Regions from separate parts of the Glacieibacterium megasporae genome, predicted to be linked through region 2. Evidence: riboswitches for the same ligand, from Rfam matches in the RefSeq annotation. Region 2 holds a riboswitch; each other region holds the start of a gene.
The links. A riboswitch is a leader RNA that binds a small molecule or an ion and turns the genes downstream of it on or off. The one in region 2 is predicted to bind cobalamin.

Region 1 (4,815 bases), 840 kb from region 2:
GCGGGGCGCGGTTCGCCACCGCGTCGATCGGCTCGGCGGTCGCTGCGGCTGCCTCGGCCTTGGTGATATAGCCGTTCGCCGCCATCTGGTTGAGCACATACGCCCGCCGCGCGAGCGCGCGTTCGACATGGACGGTTGGCGAATAGGTCGACGGCGCCTTGGGCAGGATCGCGAGATACGCATCCTGCGCAAGGTCGAGATCGGCGACCGACTTGCCGAAATACGACTGCGCTGCCGCCTCGACGCCGTAGCTGTTCCGCCCGAGGAATATCTGGTTGAGGTAGAGTTCGAGGATCTGCTGCTTGGTGAACGCCGCCTCGATCCGCCGTGCGAGCACCGCCTCCTTCAGCTTGCGGACGTAGCTGACCTCACCGTTGAGCAGCAGGTTCTTCGCCACCTGCTGGGTGATCGTCGAGGCGCCCTTGGGCCGGCCCGACGAGCCGAGGTTGGTCCATGCGGCGCGGGCGATGCCGAGGAAGTCGATTCCGCCGTGGTGGAAGAAGTCCTTGTCCTCGGCCGAGATATACGCCTGGACCAGCCGCGGCGGCAGTTCGTCGTAGCTCAGGTACAGGCGACGCTCGCGGCTGAAGCTCGTTAGGATCGTGCCGTCGTTGCCGCGCACGGTCGACGGCAGCGGCGCGGCGTATTCGGCGAGTTTCGACGCATCGGGCAGCCCGGTCGTCACCCACGCATACAGTCCGACCGCGGCAGCCGCGCCGAGCAGGACGAGCACGCCGAGAATGATTGCGGCGGTGCGGAGACGGCGGGCGGTGGTCACGGGGCGGGGTATAGCATGGCCGCGCGCGGGTGAAAGCGTGGTCTGTCGCGCCGCTATTTCAGTCGCATCGCGATCCCGGCGACGACCAGCCGGACATCGTCGACAGCGGCGGCGACTTGCTGGTTCAGTCGCCCGGCGACGTCGCGGAACTGCCGTGCAAGCGCGTTGTCGGGGACGATTCCCCAGCCGACTTCGTTGGTGACGAGGACGATGATCCCTGCGGAGGACGCGATTGCCGCGACAAGCTCAGCGCCTGCCGCGTCGGCGTCGACCCCGGCAAGCATGGTGTTGCTTGCCCACAAGGTCAGGCAATCGACCAGAAGCGTGCGACCGGCACTCGCCTCGCGGACGATTGCCTCGGGGAGGTCGAGCGGGCTTTCGACCGTGCGCCAGCGGGCATCGCGGTCGCTGCGATGGCGGGCGATGCGGTCGCGCATCTCGTCGTCGAACGCCTGCGCGGTGGCGATGAAGACGAGCTCGCCGCCGGAGGATTCGGCCGCGCGTTGTGCCAGCCGGCTCTTGCCCGAACGCGCGCCGCCGATGAACAAGGTCGATCGTGTCTCGGTCAAACTTGCTTGCCCCCGCCGCCGCGCGCCGATAAGGCGTCGATCGTGACAGGTTCCCAGAGATGGGATGAAAAGGGAACCCGGAAGCAGACAGTCGGTCTGTAATCCGGGGCTGTGCCCGCAACTGTAACCGGCGAGCCTTCGCCCAAGTGCCACTGGAGTTTACGCTCCGGGAAGGCGGGATGAAGGTGCTGACCCGGGAGCCAGGAGACCTGCCTGTCGCGGTCGTACCTTCGCGTGGACGGGGTGTTCCAAGCGATCGAGGTGAAATCCTCGCGTGTCGACGTCGTCGGGGTCGTGCGCGCGGGAAAGCTCCCGTGTCTTCGCGAATGCTGATGCGTGCCACCGGTGCATGCGGCCCCTTGTTGTCGATCAAGGGGATACCAATGCGCTCATTTCATATTCTACTCGCCTCCACCGGCCTCGTCCTGACCGCCGCCGCCCGCGCCGACGATGCGCCCGATACGATCGTCGTCACCGCCGACCGCACGCCCGAGCCGCTGTCGCGGGTCGGCCAGTCGATCACCGTCATCGACGCCGCCGAGATCGCCCGCCGCCAGGACAACACGGTCGTCGATCTGCTCCGCACCGTTCCGGGGGTCAGCTTTGCCCGCAACGGCGGCATCGGCACCGCGACGTCGGTGTTCATCCGCGGCGCTGAAAGCGACCAGACCGTCGCGCTGATCGACGGCATCAAGCTCAACGACCCGTCGGCTCCCGGCGGCGGCTTTAACTTCGGCAACCTTCTCGTCGGCAACATCGCCCGCGTCGAAATCCTGCGCGGCCCGAGTTCGGTGCTGTGGGGCAGCCAGGCGATCGGCGGCGTCGTCAATTTGATCACCGTCCCGCCGACCGACGATCTCCACATCAACGCGCGCGGCGAATACGGCTACCGCAACACCGGGCAGGGCGTCGCCAACGTCTCGGACAAGTTCGGTCCGCTGTCGGCGAGCTTCGGCGGCGGCTATTTCCGCACCGACGGCATCTCGGCGTTCGACGAGCGCAAGGGCGGCAAGGAGAAGGATGGCTATCGCAACTACGGCGCGAACGCCAACTTGAACCTTGCACTGAACGACAACGTGTCGGTCGACCTTCGCGGCTGGTATTCGGATAGCCGCGTTGGGTTCGATGGCTTTCCGCCGCCGAATTTCAGCCTGGGCGACACCACCGACTATGGCACGACGCGCGAGATCGTCGGCTATACCGGGATCAACGCCGCGCTGTTCGACGGGCGGCTCCACAACCGGCTCGGCTTCGCGATCACCGACACCCGCCGTCACAATTATGACGGGACGGCCGCCAACGCCGAGACCTTCGCCGGTAATGGGCGCAACGAGCGCTTCGAATACCAGGGCGTCGCCAACATCGTCACCGGCGTCGATGCGACCTTCGGGGCCGAGCGCGAACGTTCGCACTTCACGACGTCGAGCTTCGGCGGACCGGTGACGATCGGGACGCAGACGTTGACCAGCGGCTACGGCCAGGTCGTCGTGACGCCCATCACCGGCCTTACCGCAACCGGCGGCGCGCGCTACGATAGCCACAGCCGCTTCGGCGGGACGACGACGCTCGCAGGCAGCGGCGTCTACACCCCGAACGACGGCGGCACGACCTTCCGCGCGAGCTATAGCGAGGGGTTCAAGGTGCCGTCGCTCTACCAGTTGCAGAGTGAATACGGGAACCAGCTGCTCCGCCCCGAACGCTCGCGCGGCTGGGACGCCGGGGTCACCCAGCGCGGCCTTGAAGGACGGATCGAGGCGAGCGCGACCTACTTCAGCCGCACCAGCAAGGACCTGATCAACTTCATCTCGTGCAACACGCCGCTGACCGGGATCTGCGTCAACCGCCCGTTCGGGACGTACGACAATGTCGCGCGGGCGGTGAGCAAGGGCGTCGAGCTGACATTGTTGGTCCGACCGATCGACGCGCTGACGCTCCAGGCAAATTATACCTCGCTCGATGCCGAGAACCGCTCGCCCGGCGACGTCAACTTCGGCAAGCAGTTGCTCCGGCGGCCGAGCCAGACCGTCAATGTCCTGCTCGACTACCATTGGAGCTTCGGGCTCGACACCGGCGCGACGGTCACCCACGTCGGGCGCAGCTTCGACAATGCGTCGAACACGCGGCGGCTGCAGGGTTATGTCGTCGCCGACCTCCGCGCGGCGTATCCGCTGACGAAGCAGATCGCGGTCACCGCGCGCGTCGAGAACCTGTTCGACGAGAAGTATGAGACGACCTACGGTTATGGGACGACCGGGCGCGCGGCGTACGGCGGTATCCGGCTGAGCTACTAAAGCGATGACCGGACTCGCCGATCATGCTCTGAGTGCAGGTCGGCGGGTCCGGTGGCGTGACGTTGCAATTACCTTGCAGGAGAAGCCGTCGTGACCGAGACGCCCGAGGATCATGCCCGCCACAATGCGCGGATGGCGCGGGTCCAGGCGGCCCGCGCGCGGATGCAGGAGCGGCGGACGCTCGAACGCGGCCTGCTCATCGTCCACACCGGCAACGGCAAGGGAAAGTCGTCGTCGGCGTTCGGTATGGCGATCCGCAGCCTCGGCTGGGGGATGAAGGTCGGCATCGTCCAATATGTGAAGGGCGGCTGGGAGACCGGCGAAAAGACCTTTTTCCACGCCTATCCCGACCTGCTGACCTTCGAAGTGATGGGCGAGGGCTTCACCTGGGACACGCAGGACCGCGCCCGCGACATCGCCGCCGCGCGCGCGGCGTGGGAGCGGTCGAAGGAGCTGATCCTCGATCCGTCGTACGAGTTCGTCATTCTCGACGAGCTCAATATCGTCCTGCGCCACGACACGCTGCCGATCGCCGAGATCGTCGATTTCTTGCGCGACCGCCCGCTGACCAAGCATATCTGCATCACCGGGCGAAATGCGAAGCCCGAGCTGATCGAGCTCGCCGACCTCGTCACCGAGTTCGAGGAGGTCAAGCATCCGTTCAAGGCAGGCTTCAAGGCGCAGAAGGGCGTCGAATATTGATCGGCGTGCTCGCCCTCGCGCTCGCCGCAGCGACCTCCGGTCCCCGGATCGTCTCGCTCAACCCGTGCGTCGACGCGGTGCTGATGCAGGTCGCCGACCCCGTGCAGATCGCGGGGATCAGCCATTATTCGCAGGACCCCGAGGCGACTTCGATCCCGCTCGCCCTCGCCCGCCGCTTCAAGGCGACGTCGGGGACCGCCGAGGAGGTCGTCGCGCTCGCCCCCGACCTCGTCATCACCGGGTCGCATGTCGCGCCGTCGACGATCAATGCGCTGCGGCGGATGCACGTGCGGATGCTCAAGCTGCCGGTGCCCGAGACGATCGCCGAGAGCGACGCACAGATCCGTACCATCGCCGCCGCGATCGGCCATGACGCGGCGGGCGCGGCGCTGGTCGCGCGGATCGACGCCGCCGTCGCCGCCGCCGTACCTTCCCACGGGCCGCCGGTCGACGCGCTGATCTGGCAGGGCGGCGG
Region 2 (4,815 bases):
AATCAATGCCGATACGGTAGCGATCGTAAGCGCTGCGTAGGGCGGCGCTCTGGCGGCGTCGGGGATCAACGCGAGATCTGGCCGTGCCGCCCGGAGTGCAACAATGACGACGTCTATCGTATCGGTATGGTGAATCACGGGCGGCGGTCGCAGATTCATTTGTGCCAACGGACGGCCGGGGAAGCGCGATTGTCGGGTGAGAGGTACCCGGACAACCGCCATCACAGTCGAGTGGCGCCGAGTGAACTCACGGACTTGACCCGACCGCAATCCTATCAGATCGAGAACAATGGCGAACTTAGCACCGTGATTCTGACGGTCGTGGATCGGCTCGTGGTGCGCAATCCGGTTACGCAGTTCGTTCACTTCGGCTGCCATCTTCTGAACCTGCCTGCGGCCCTGCCCATGGGGCAGGTTCGGGAACGCAACGGCCAATACCGGGATCGTCCAAACATCGTCGTAGTCGTCGCGGAGCAGGTTAGACCAGAAGTCGAACGTCAACGCCGCGACGAGATCGTCGGAAACCGGCGGCGGCAGGGCTAGCCGCTGGGCGCGGCGGATCAGACGCTGCAGCGCCCGATCGTGCGACGCCCGCGAGTGCTCGTTGAGACCGAACGCCGGCGCGAGGATCCAGTCCGCCCCATATACCGTGGCCAACGCTTCGTTTATGGCAATTCGAATAGTGACTTCGCAGATCTGCAGCGGGAACAGGAATGCCTTGGCGAGGCGCGCGTTCCACAGATAAAGGCCTCCTCGACGATTACGCGACTCGACTTCGCGGCTAGGGATCGCAGGCATTCGCAATTGAACGATGCCTGTCGGAATTGTTCGGAAGAGTCACCACAAGACATCGTCGGTGCCCGCATGGACGTCCGGGAGTGAAGCGACCTCTGCATCGCTCAGCGCCGTCAGATGCTTACGGTAGTCGGGCCGGACGACGGGCACCGCGGCGGCGCGAGTACCGCAGCGAGCAACGGGAGCCCGGGTTCGCTTCTGGGAACGGCCACGACTTGCTCCGAATCGTCGACACCGAAAGTTCCGGCGGTCGGACGTTTCAGCGCGCGCGATGCCTCTCGAGACGCCAACCGCCGCCGATCGTAGGCGATCACCGCATTCTTCTACGACTACGGTGATTATTCCCGTCGGCGGGTCGATCCACGCGGATTACGGTTCGGAGAACATTCGCCGTGCGAGGTCGATCCGCCAACTGTGCCCACGGAACGGATCGATCGAGGCGAGCGCGGTGGTCATGGGCTAATAGCTCAAGCGAACGCCGCCATAGGCCGCGCGCCCGAACGTCCCGTAACCGTAGGTCGTCTCATACTTCTCGTCGAACAGGTTCTCGACGCGCGCGGTGACCGCGATCTGCTTCGTCAGCGGATACGCCGCGCGGAGGTCGGCGACGACATAACCCTGCAGCCGCCGGGTGTTCGACGCATTGTCGAAGCTGCGTCCGACGTGGGTGACCGTCGCGCCGGTGTCGAGCCCGAAGCTCCAGTGATAGTCGAGCAGGGCATTGACGGTCTGGCTCGGCCGCCGGAGCAACTGCTTGCCGAAGTTGACGTCGCCGGGCGAGCGGTTCTCGGCGTCGAGCGAGGTGTAGTTCGCCTGCAGCGTCAGCGCATCGATCGGGCGGACGAGCAGCGTCAGCTCGACGCCCTTGCTCACCGCCCGCGCGACATTGTCGTAGGTGCCGTTCGGGCGATTGACGCAGATCCCGGTCAGCGGCGTATTGCACGAGATGAAGTTGATCAGATCCTTGCTGGTGCGGCTGAAGTAGGTCGCGCTCGCCTCGATCCGTCCTTCAAGGCCGCGCTGGGTGACCCCGGCGTCCCAGCCGCGCGAGCGTTCGGGGCGGAGCAGCTGGTTCCCGTATTCGCTCTGTAGCTGGTAGAGCGACGGCACCTTGAACCCCTCGCTGTAGCTCGCGCGGAAGGTCGTGCCGCCATTGTTCGGGGTGTAGACGCCGCTGCCCGCGAGCGTCGTCGTCCCGCCGAAGCGGCTGTGGCTGTCGTAGCGCGCGCCACCGGTCGCGGTGAAGCCGGTGATGGGCGTGACGACGACCTGGCCGTAGCCGCTGGTCAACGTCTGCGTCCCGATCGTCACCGGTCCGCCGAAGCTCGACGTCGTGAAGTGCGAACGTTCGCGCTCGGCCCCGAAGGTCGCGTCGACGCCGGTGATGATGTTCGCGACGCCCTGGTATTCGAAGCGCTCGTTGCGCCCGTTGCCGGCGAAGGTCTCGGCGTTGGCGGTCGTCCCGTCATAATTGTGGCGGCGCGTGTCGGTAATCGCGAAGCCGAGCCGGTTGTGGAGCCGCCCGTCGAACAGCGCGGCGTTGATCCCGGTATAGCCGACGATCTCGCGCGTCGTGCCATAGTCGGTCGTATCGCCGAGGCCGTAGTTGGGGGGCACGAGGCCGTCGAACCCGGCGCGGCTGTCCGAATACCAGCCGCGCAGGTCGACCGACACGTTGTCGTTCAGCGCAAGGTTCAAGTTGGCGTTCGCGCCATAGTTGCGATAGCCGTCCTTCTCCGTGCCGCCCCGGCGCTCGTCGAACGCCGAGATGCCGTCGGTGCGGAAATAGCCGCCGCCGACGCTTACCGACAACGGACCGAATTTGTCCGAGACGTTGGCGACGCCCTGCCCGGTGTTGCGGTAGCCGTATTCACCGCGCGCATTGACGTGGAGGTCGTCGGTCGGCGGGACGGTGATCAAATTGACGACGCCGCCGATCGCCTGGCTGCCCCACAGCACCGAACTCGGGCCACGCAGGATTTCGACGCGGGCGATATTGCCGACGAGAAGGTTGCCGAAGTTGAAGCCGCCGCCGGGGGCGGACGGGTCGTTCAGCTTGATGCCGTCGATCAGCGCGACGGTCTGGTCGCTCTCGGCGCCGCGGATGAAAACCGAGGTCTGGGTGCCGATGCCGCCGTTGCGGGCGAAGCTGACGCCCGGCACGGTGCGGAGCAAGTCGACGACCGTGTTGTCCTGGCGGCGCGCGATCTCGGCGGCGTCGATGACGGTGATCGACTGGCCGACCCGCGACAGCGGCTCGGGGGTCCGGTCGGCGGTGACGACGATGGTATCGGGGGCGTCGTCGGCGCGCGCTGAGGCGGTGAGGACGAGGCCGGTGGTGGCGATTGAGATGTAAAGTAAGCGCATGGCGGTTCCCTTGGTCAACAACAAGGGGCCGCATGCACCGGTGGCGCATCAGCATTCGCGAAGACACGGGAATTCACCCGCGCGCACGACCCCGACGACGTCGACACGCGAGGGGTTCACCTCGATCGCCCGGAACACCCCGTCCGCGCGAAGGTACGACCGCGACAGGCAGGTCTCCTGGCTCCCGGGTCAGCACCTTCATCCCGCCTTCCCGGGGGGGTAAACCCCAGTGGCAATTGGGCGAAGGCTCGCCGGTTACAGTTGCGGGCACAGCCCCGGATTACAGACCGACTGTCTGCTTCCGGGTTCCCTTTTCATCCCATCTCTGGGAACCTGTCACGATCGACGCCTTATCGGCGTGCGGCGGCGGGGGCAAGCGAGATTGACCGAGACACGATCGACCTTGTTCATCGGCGGCGCGCGTTCGGGCAAGAGCCGGCTGGCCCTTTTAGGTCTTCATGGACGCCGAGATCGAAACGACATCCAGTCTGTCAGCGTGATTATCAACGCCCGTTACTGCAGGTGGTCTTGACCATCGAAGAGGCGTGCATGCGCCAGTATCAGATGGAGGTAGCGTTCCAAAGCCCGATGCCAAGCCGCGCGGTCGCCAGCCAGAAATGCGGTTTCGGCTTCGTCGAAGACGGCGTCGGCCTCGGCTCCGATGAGGTCCGAGGCCGACAGGACAAGTTCTTCGGTCCAGAAGCTAGGGGAGTCCATCAACCAGCTCCGTCACTACGGTCGGCGGCGGCGGTTCGGTGGCCGACATTCCACATTACTACGATCAGCTTGTCCGTTAGCAGCGGCGATCGTCGCGCACGCAACGCTTTGAGACACGATCCCGCCGTCGACGGTCATGACGGTGAAGGGCGGTATGAGGCGCGGGGCTTGGGAAATGCTCGGCCGCGGGCCCCCGCAACAAGTGAGCGGAGAATGGCCGCACGGGTCGTTCCCCATGTTACGACAGGCTTGCCCTCGGCCGCCATGACCGTCGCGAACAGCACAATCGAGAAGGCTGTCATGAGCTGTTACGAGACTGCGATGGAACGCAACGAATACGCGCAACACGAATGAGCAGATCCGTTCAACGAGTGGGGTCAGGCCAACCTCCTTATGCGTTCGCCCGATCTCGCGTCGATCGGGATGTGGGACGCTCGACGAAAGTCGAGCCTACCCGTACCAGTCGGGCAAGCGGTATCTTTATGCCGTGCTCGCAAAGTGCATCATCGCCCTCGATGCCGCGGAGAGCGACAAACGTGCCGCGTGCAAGGAGGACGCACGAAGGCGATCCCTCGCGCCGATCCTGAAGCCGGCATGCTTCGAATTCTGCCCCGGTCATGAAATCAACTTACCATCTACCGCTAGTACGACAAGGTGGGACAAGCGAAATGCGGTCTGCCCGACCCGCAAAAGACGCAATTCGAATTCGCGAGACCCCCTGATCCGCCATTGCGAAGCCCCCGCGTTCGCCGCTGCATGCCCGTCCATGCCATTTGCAACGGACGTCGCAATGGCGCGTGCAATTCCGTCGCCGCGTCTCCACTAATGAAGTCGCCCATTCGTTTTTGCGACGTACGTCGGTTTCACTCTGAAAGGACGATCATCTCGTACGAGACATTCCGAGGACCGCACGCCTGGAAACGTTTAGACTACTTC
Region 3 (4,815 bases), 2.0 Mb from region 2:
CCTCAGCCGCCCTTTCCAGAGTCGCAACGCCCCAGTCATTCACTTCGTCGAAGAAGACGTTGAATGCCGGTTCGTCGAACTGGATGATATTCACGCCGGCGGCTTCGAGTTCCCTGGCTTCTTGATTGAGGATCTTGGCGAACTCCCACGCCAGCTTCTCGCGGCTCTGATAATGGTCATCATAGAGAGTATCGATCATCGTCATCGGTCCGGGCAACGCCCATTTTATCGGCTGCCCGGTTTGCCGGCGCAGAAATTTAGCATCTTCGATAAAAACCGGATTTTTGCGTTCGACGGTGCCGACCACCGTCGGCACGCTAGCGTCGTATCGATCGCGGATCCTGACAGTCTTCCGCGTCTCAAAATCAACCCCGTTGAGATGCTCGATAAACGTCGTGACGAAATGCTGGCGCGTCTGTTCGCCGTCACTGACGATATCGATGCCGGCCTGCCGTTGATCGTCCAATGACAGACGCAAAGCGTCTTGTTTGCCATCGACCAGATCTTTGCCATCTAACTTCCACGGCGACCAAAGCGTCCCGGGTTGCGCAAGCCAGACGGGCTTGGGCAAGCTGCCGGCAGTCGAAGTAGGTAGCAATGTGTTCATGGTAGCGGCCTTATGTCTTGATGAATCAGAGCGTGAGACTTGCGGACCATTGCTCGAGTGCGGTCTGATAGGGCTTGATCAGGCGTTCCTCGGTGAACCTGCCCTGCTCGACAGCTAGTCTGCTGCGTTCTTCACGATCGTAGACGATGCGAGTCAGCGAAAAGTCCTGGTACTTAAGACTTGGCTGATAGCGTTCTGCGGCTGCAGAGTTGGCGTTGTAAATTTCAGGCCGATAGATCTTCTGGAAAGTCTCCATCACACTGATCGTGCTGACCAGCTCAAGATTGGTGTAGTCACCAATCAGGTCGCCAAGATGGTAAAAGGCGAACGGCGCGACGCTGTTCGGGGGCATGAAATAGCGAACTTTCATCCCCATCTTGGCGAAATATGCGTCGGTGGCTGAAAACTCGTCGTTACGATATTCGAAACCCAGTATGGGGTGCTTGTTCGTGGTCCGGTGATAGGTCTTGCTGCTCGACACGCTCAGACAGATGACCGGCGGCTTGCAGAAATTTTCCCGATAGTCGCTCGAACTCAAAAAGTGCTTGAATAAATTGCCATGCAGGTCGCCGAAACCTTGCGGATCGCCAGATCCGGGGTGCGTCTTCAGGTGCTCCGACAGCAGAACATTGAAGTCATAATCGCGCACATAGGACGAGAAGTTATTGCCGACGATGCCGTCGATCCGCTCCTCGGTCTTTCGATCAACGATCTTTGTCTGAAGGATTTCGATCAGCGGGAAGACGTCGTCACGTCCTTCGGCATCGATACGCAACTCGACCGAGACAATCTCGAGCTCGACCGTGTAACGATCGCCCCTCGGATTGTCCCAGTGCGCGAGTGAATTGAAGCGATTGTCGATCATGCGCAGGGTATTGCGCAAATTTTCCCGCCGGCTCTCGCCCCTTGCCAGATTGGCGAAGTTGGTTGTGATGCGGGTATTGTCGGCGGGACGGTAATTCTCGTCGAACGCAATGCGATTTATCGAAAAGGCAAAGATTGTAGGCATCGACCGGTCACCTGCTTTTGCCGGACGAGAGGGCCGAAGGAAGAGCGCACAGGACCGGCAAGCCGGCGCCGAAGCCCCAGCCCTTGAGTCAAGCGCGATCCACCGGAGGAACCCCCGTCCGAGGAACGTATCGCGTCGGAGGCAGGTCTACTGACTTACGGGTCAATGCGACGGTCCCGGCCTTCCCAGCACCCTTGCGGGTGCCAGTGACACGAAATGGAGCCGCCGCTCGCCGCTTACAGTTGCGGGGGCAGCGCCGGATTCCGCTCTACGAGCGCCACCGGCTTCCCGTCTTAGCCCCGTCGCCCGGCTCATCTCTGAGTCGGAAACGGGGAACCTCGACAGGTCGGTTACACACCCAATGGCCATACGTGTCAACAGGCATATAAAGACATCTTTATATCGTTATGAGACGCACATGTGGTTCGACATGACGGTGATCTAGGTTGTCTCGCCCCGACCTATTATCGACGTCGCTGGATAGTGAATGACTGGCAGCTTTCAGAAAGCGGACAATCACGTTGAAAATGGCGAGTTGTAGATCAACGAATGCGGCAAAGTTCTGCGATCGCCGCGTCTCGGTGGCGTTCAGGTAAGCGTCCGCAGTCCCGGCCGCTCTCGCATGTCGATCTGGAGTTCGAAGATATCAGGACGGGAATAGTGGCCGGCGGTGTCGAGATAAAGCCGACCTTCCGCGACGATATCGGTATCGATAACCGCGTTCAGGGTCAGCGTGTCGTCTTGTCCGGCGGCAGCAATGATCGTCGCGTCGGGACCAACGATCGCGCTTCCGCCCGATTTGAGCAGCTCGCGCTCGGCTGGGATTGCTTCGAGCATAGCGCGAGCGGCGGGCTCATCGGCTTCGAGGCTGTCGAAGCCATCAAGCACCTGCGATCGAGTAAGGACGGTGCCGGCAGCAGCGACGAAGCACTGGCCTTCGAAGGCATAGTGCCGGCTGGCGAGGAGGTGAAGTTCGGTGACGGCAGGCCAGAGCGCGAAGTGAAGAACTTCACCATGTTGGTGCCGCGCTGCGCGAGCGAGCGGCATCCAGTGCTCCCAGCAGATGAGGGCGCCGACAGGACCATATTTTCCCGGCCAGGGTCCGAGGGTGCTGCCGTCTGCTGCGGCCCAGATCAGCCGCTCGTTGTGGGTCGGCATGATCTTGCGGTGGATGTCGCGCCTCCCCGGGGTCAGGCGCACGACGGTGTTGAATATGCTCGAGCCGCGCCGCTCCTGAATGCCCATCACGATCTCGACCGAAAGTTCAGCGGAGAGGGCGGCCAGATGCGCGATTTCACGCCCCTCGAGCTCGGGACAATTGTGCAACAGGACGCGAAATAGTGCCTCGGCGGGCTTGTGGCCAAAAAGCGCCGACCCGGGGGCGTCATCGAGCCATACAGGATAGCCGGGAAGCCATGCTTCCGGAAAACGATGACGTCGGCCCCGTTGCTCGCCGCCTGTCGGATCAGCCGTTCAGCGCAAACGATACTAGCGGGAAGGTTGAGAAAAACGGGAGGACTCTGAACGATCGAGATCGAGATCATCGGCATCGTGGCGCTTCTTCCGGAAGCGATGCGAGCACGCGGCTTTGGTGGTGTGGCTGGCGCAAGCTGGCGGCGGTGCTATCGACGCCGGGAAGGGGACCGGATCTGAACGACCGTTGCGCGTTTGTCGGTATCATTCTGGCACGCGCGTGCGGACCCATTGGCGTCGTAGAAGCGTGAGGCCAGCCAATAACAATCCGGCCGGGATCGCCATGAGCGAAAAGGCGATGGCGCCGCTGGTGCTCGCGAATAATATGGCGGTGAGCCGCGAGCCTGCGGTTCCACCCAACGCCGAAAACATCACCACCAAGCCCATCAACTCGGTATGCCGCGATTTTGGGCTGGCGGACAGCAGGACCGAGACGATCGTCGGGTAAACCGGCGCGAGGCAGAAGCCGACCACGAGGAAAAGATATGCGGCGAGCGGCGCTTTCGTCCAATCGGTGATCGGCGTTGTCGCTGCGCTGACGCTGCTCAATGCACCGATTGCCAATACCGCACCCGCCACCACCACAAGGCAGATGATCAGGATCGGGTACCAGTTGACGCGGCGCATCAGAACCCCGCTGACGAGGCGCCCGGCTGCAATCGATGCAGCATAGACGCTGCCGGCGATGACGCTGGTCGCCTGCGAAAGGCCCAGGACCTCGTTGTTGAACGTCGGCAGCCAGGTGCCGATCCCCTGCTCGATGAACACATAGGTGAAGGCGCAGGCGATAAAAATTAGCACGAGCGGCAGTCGCACCAGCGCGAGCATGGCGGCGATCGAAGCCGTTCCGGGTTCCGGTTGATCGGCGCTCTCGTCGATCACGACCGAGGCGAGCAGAACAAAAGCCACGACGCACAAGGCGGCGAGCGGCCAATAGGCGTCGAGCCAGTCGCGATTGCTCGTAAGCCGTCCGCCGCCGATGAAGTGGCTGAACAGTACCGCGATCGACAGCACCCCCAGCATGAACGCGCCTTCGATGATTGCAGTCAGGCTGGCGTGCTGGCGGCTGGTCGACGTCGCCAGCCCGATCATCGCGTAAAGCCCGATCTTCACGCACGCGAAGGCGAAGCCGATCACAGCGTAATGGAGGCAGATCGTCAGATAGCCCGGCAGTAGGGGCATCAGCACGCAGGCCAAACCAGTGACTGCGAGCCCCGCCATCATCGCGCGTTTCAACCCGATCCGCGGCAGATAGCTCGCCAGCAGGAACGAGACGACGGCAATGGTGATGTCCTTGAAGCCGTCGAACCAGCCCGCCTGCGCTTTCGTCACGCCGAGCGTCGCAGCCGACTGGAGGATCACCGTCCCAACCGTGTTGAGGACCATGCCATAAGTGAAATAGGTCACGACGAGGGCGGCGATCAGCCGTGATCGTTGCATAGCCGGTGCCTCGATAAGCGGTGGGTCGCAGCCGAGTCCGGCCGCAACCCACAGCGGAGTAACAGTATTCTTAGAACTTAAACCCGCCGGTGAAGCGGAACGACCGTCCGAAGATCGGCCGCACGACGGGCAGGGCTGTGCCCGGCCCGGCAAGGAAGCGCGGGTTGCCCTCGGTCAGGCCGTGCGAGTTGGTCAGGTTGTCGGCTGCAACCTGAATGGTGACCGGCCCGCGTGTCGCCAGAATTCCCGCACTGAACGTCGCATAGGCTGGCAGCGGCTGGATGTT

Region 1: another riboswitch for cobalamin. It lies ahead of KTC28_RS05525 (TonB-dependent receptor plug domain-containing protein); the one in region 2 lies ahead of KTC28_RS01685 (TonB-dependent receptor plug domain-containing protein).
Region 3: another riboswitch for cobalamin. It lies ahead of KTC28_RS11030 (DUF1852 domain-containing protein); the one in region 2 lies ahead of KTC28_RS01685 (TonB-dependent receptor plug domain-containing protein).

What each region holds. Positions count from the first base shown of each region.
Region 1 covers NZ_CP081848.1:1,188,235-1,193,049, forward strand. The annotation lists gene KTC28_RS05515 (penicillin-binding protein 1A) at 1-778, opposite strand, end outside; gene cobU (bifunctional adenosylcobinamide kinase/adenosylcobinamide-phosphate guanylyltransferase) at 832-1,347, opposite strand; cobalamin riboswitch at 1,378-1,578, shown strand; gene KTC28_RS05525 (TonB-dependent receptor plug domain-containing protein) at 1,731-3,638, shown strand; gene cobO (cob(I)yrinic acid a,c-diamide adenosyltransferase) at 3,729-4,340, shown strand; gene KTC28_RS05535 (ABC transporter substrate-binding protein) at 4,346-4,815, shown strand, end outside.
Region 2 covers NZ_CP081848.1:347,064-351,878, forward strand. The annotation lists gene KTC28_RS01680 (hypothetical protein) at 1-798, opposite strand, end outside; gene KTC28_RS01685 (TonB-dependent receptor plug domain-containing protein) at 1,255-3,162, opposite strand; cobalamin riboswitch at 3,313-3,514, opposite strand; gene KTC28_RS01690 (hypothetical protein) at 3,676-3,879, opposite strand.
Region 3 covers NZ_CP081848.1:2,329,095-2,333,909, forward strand. The annotation lists gene KTC28_RS11025 (methionine synthase) at 1-607, opposite strand, end outside; gene KTC28_RS11030 (DUF1852 domain-containing protein) at 633-1,616, opposite strand; cobalamin riboswitch at 1,740-1,971, opposite strand; partial or broken gene KTC28_RS11035 (nitrilase-related carbon-nitrogen hydrolase) at 2,205-2,984, opposite strand; gene KTC28_RS11040 (MFS transporter) at 3,294-4,529, opposite strand; gene KTC28_RS11045 (TonB-dependent receptor domain-containing protein) at 4,600-4,815, opposite strand, start outside.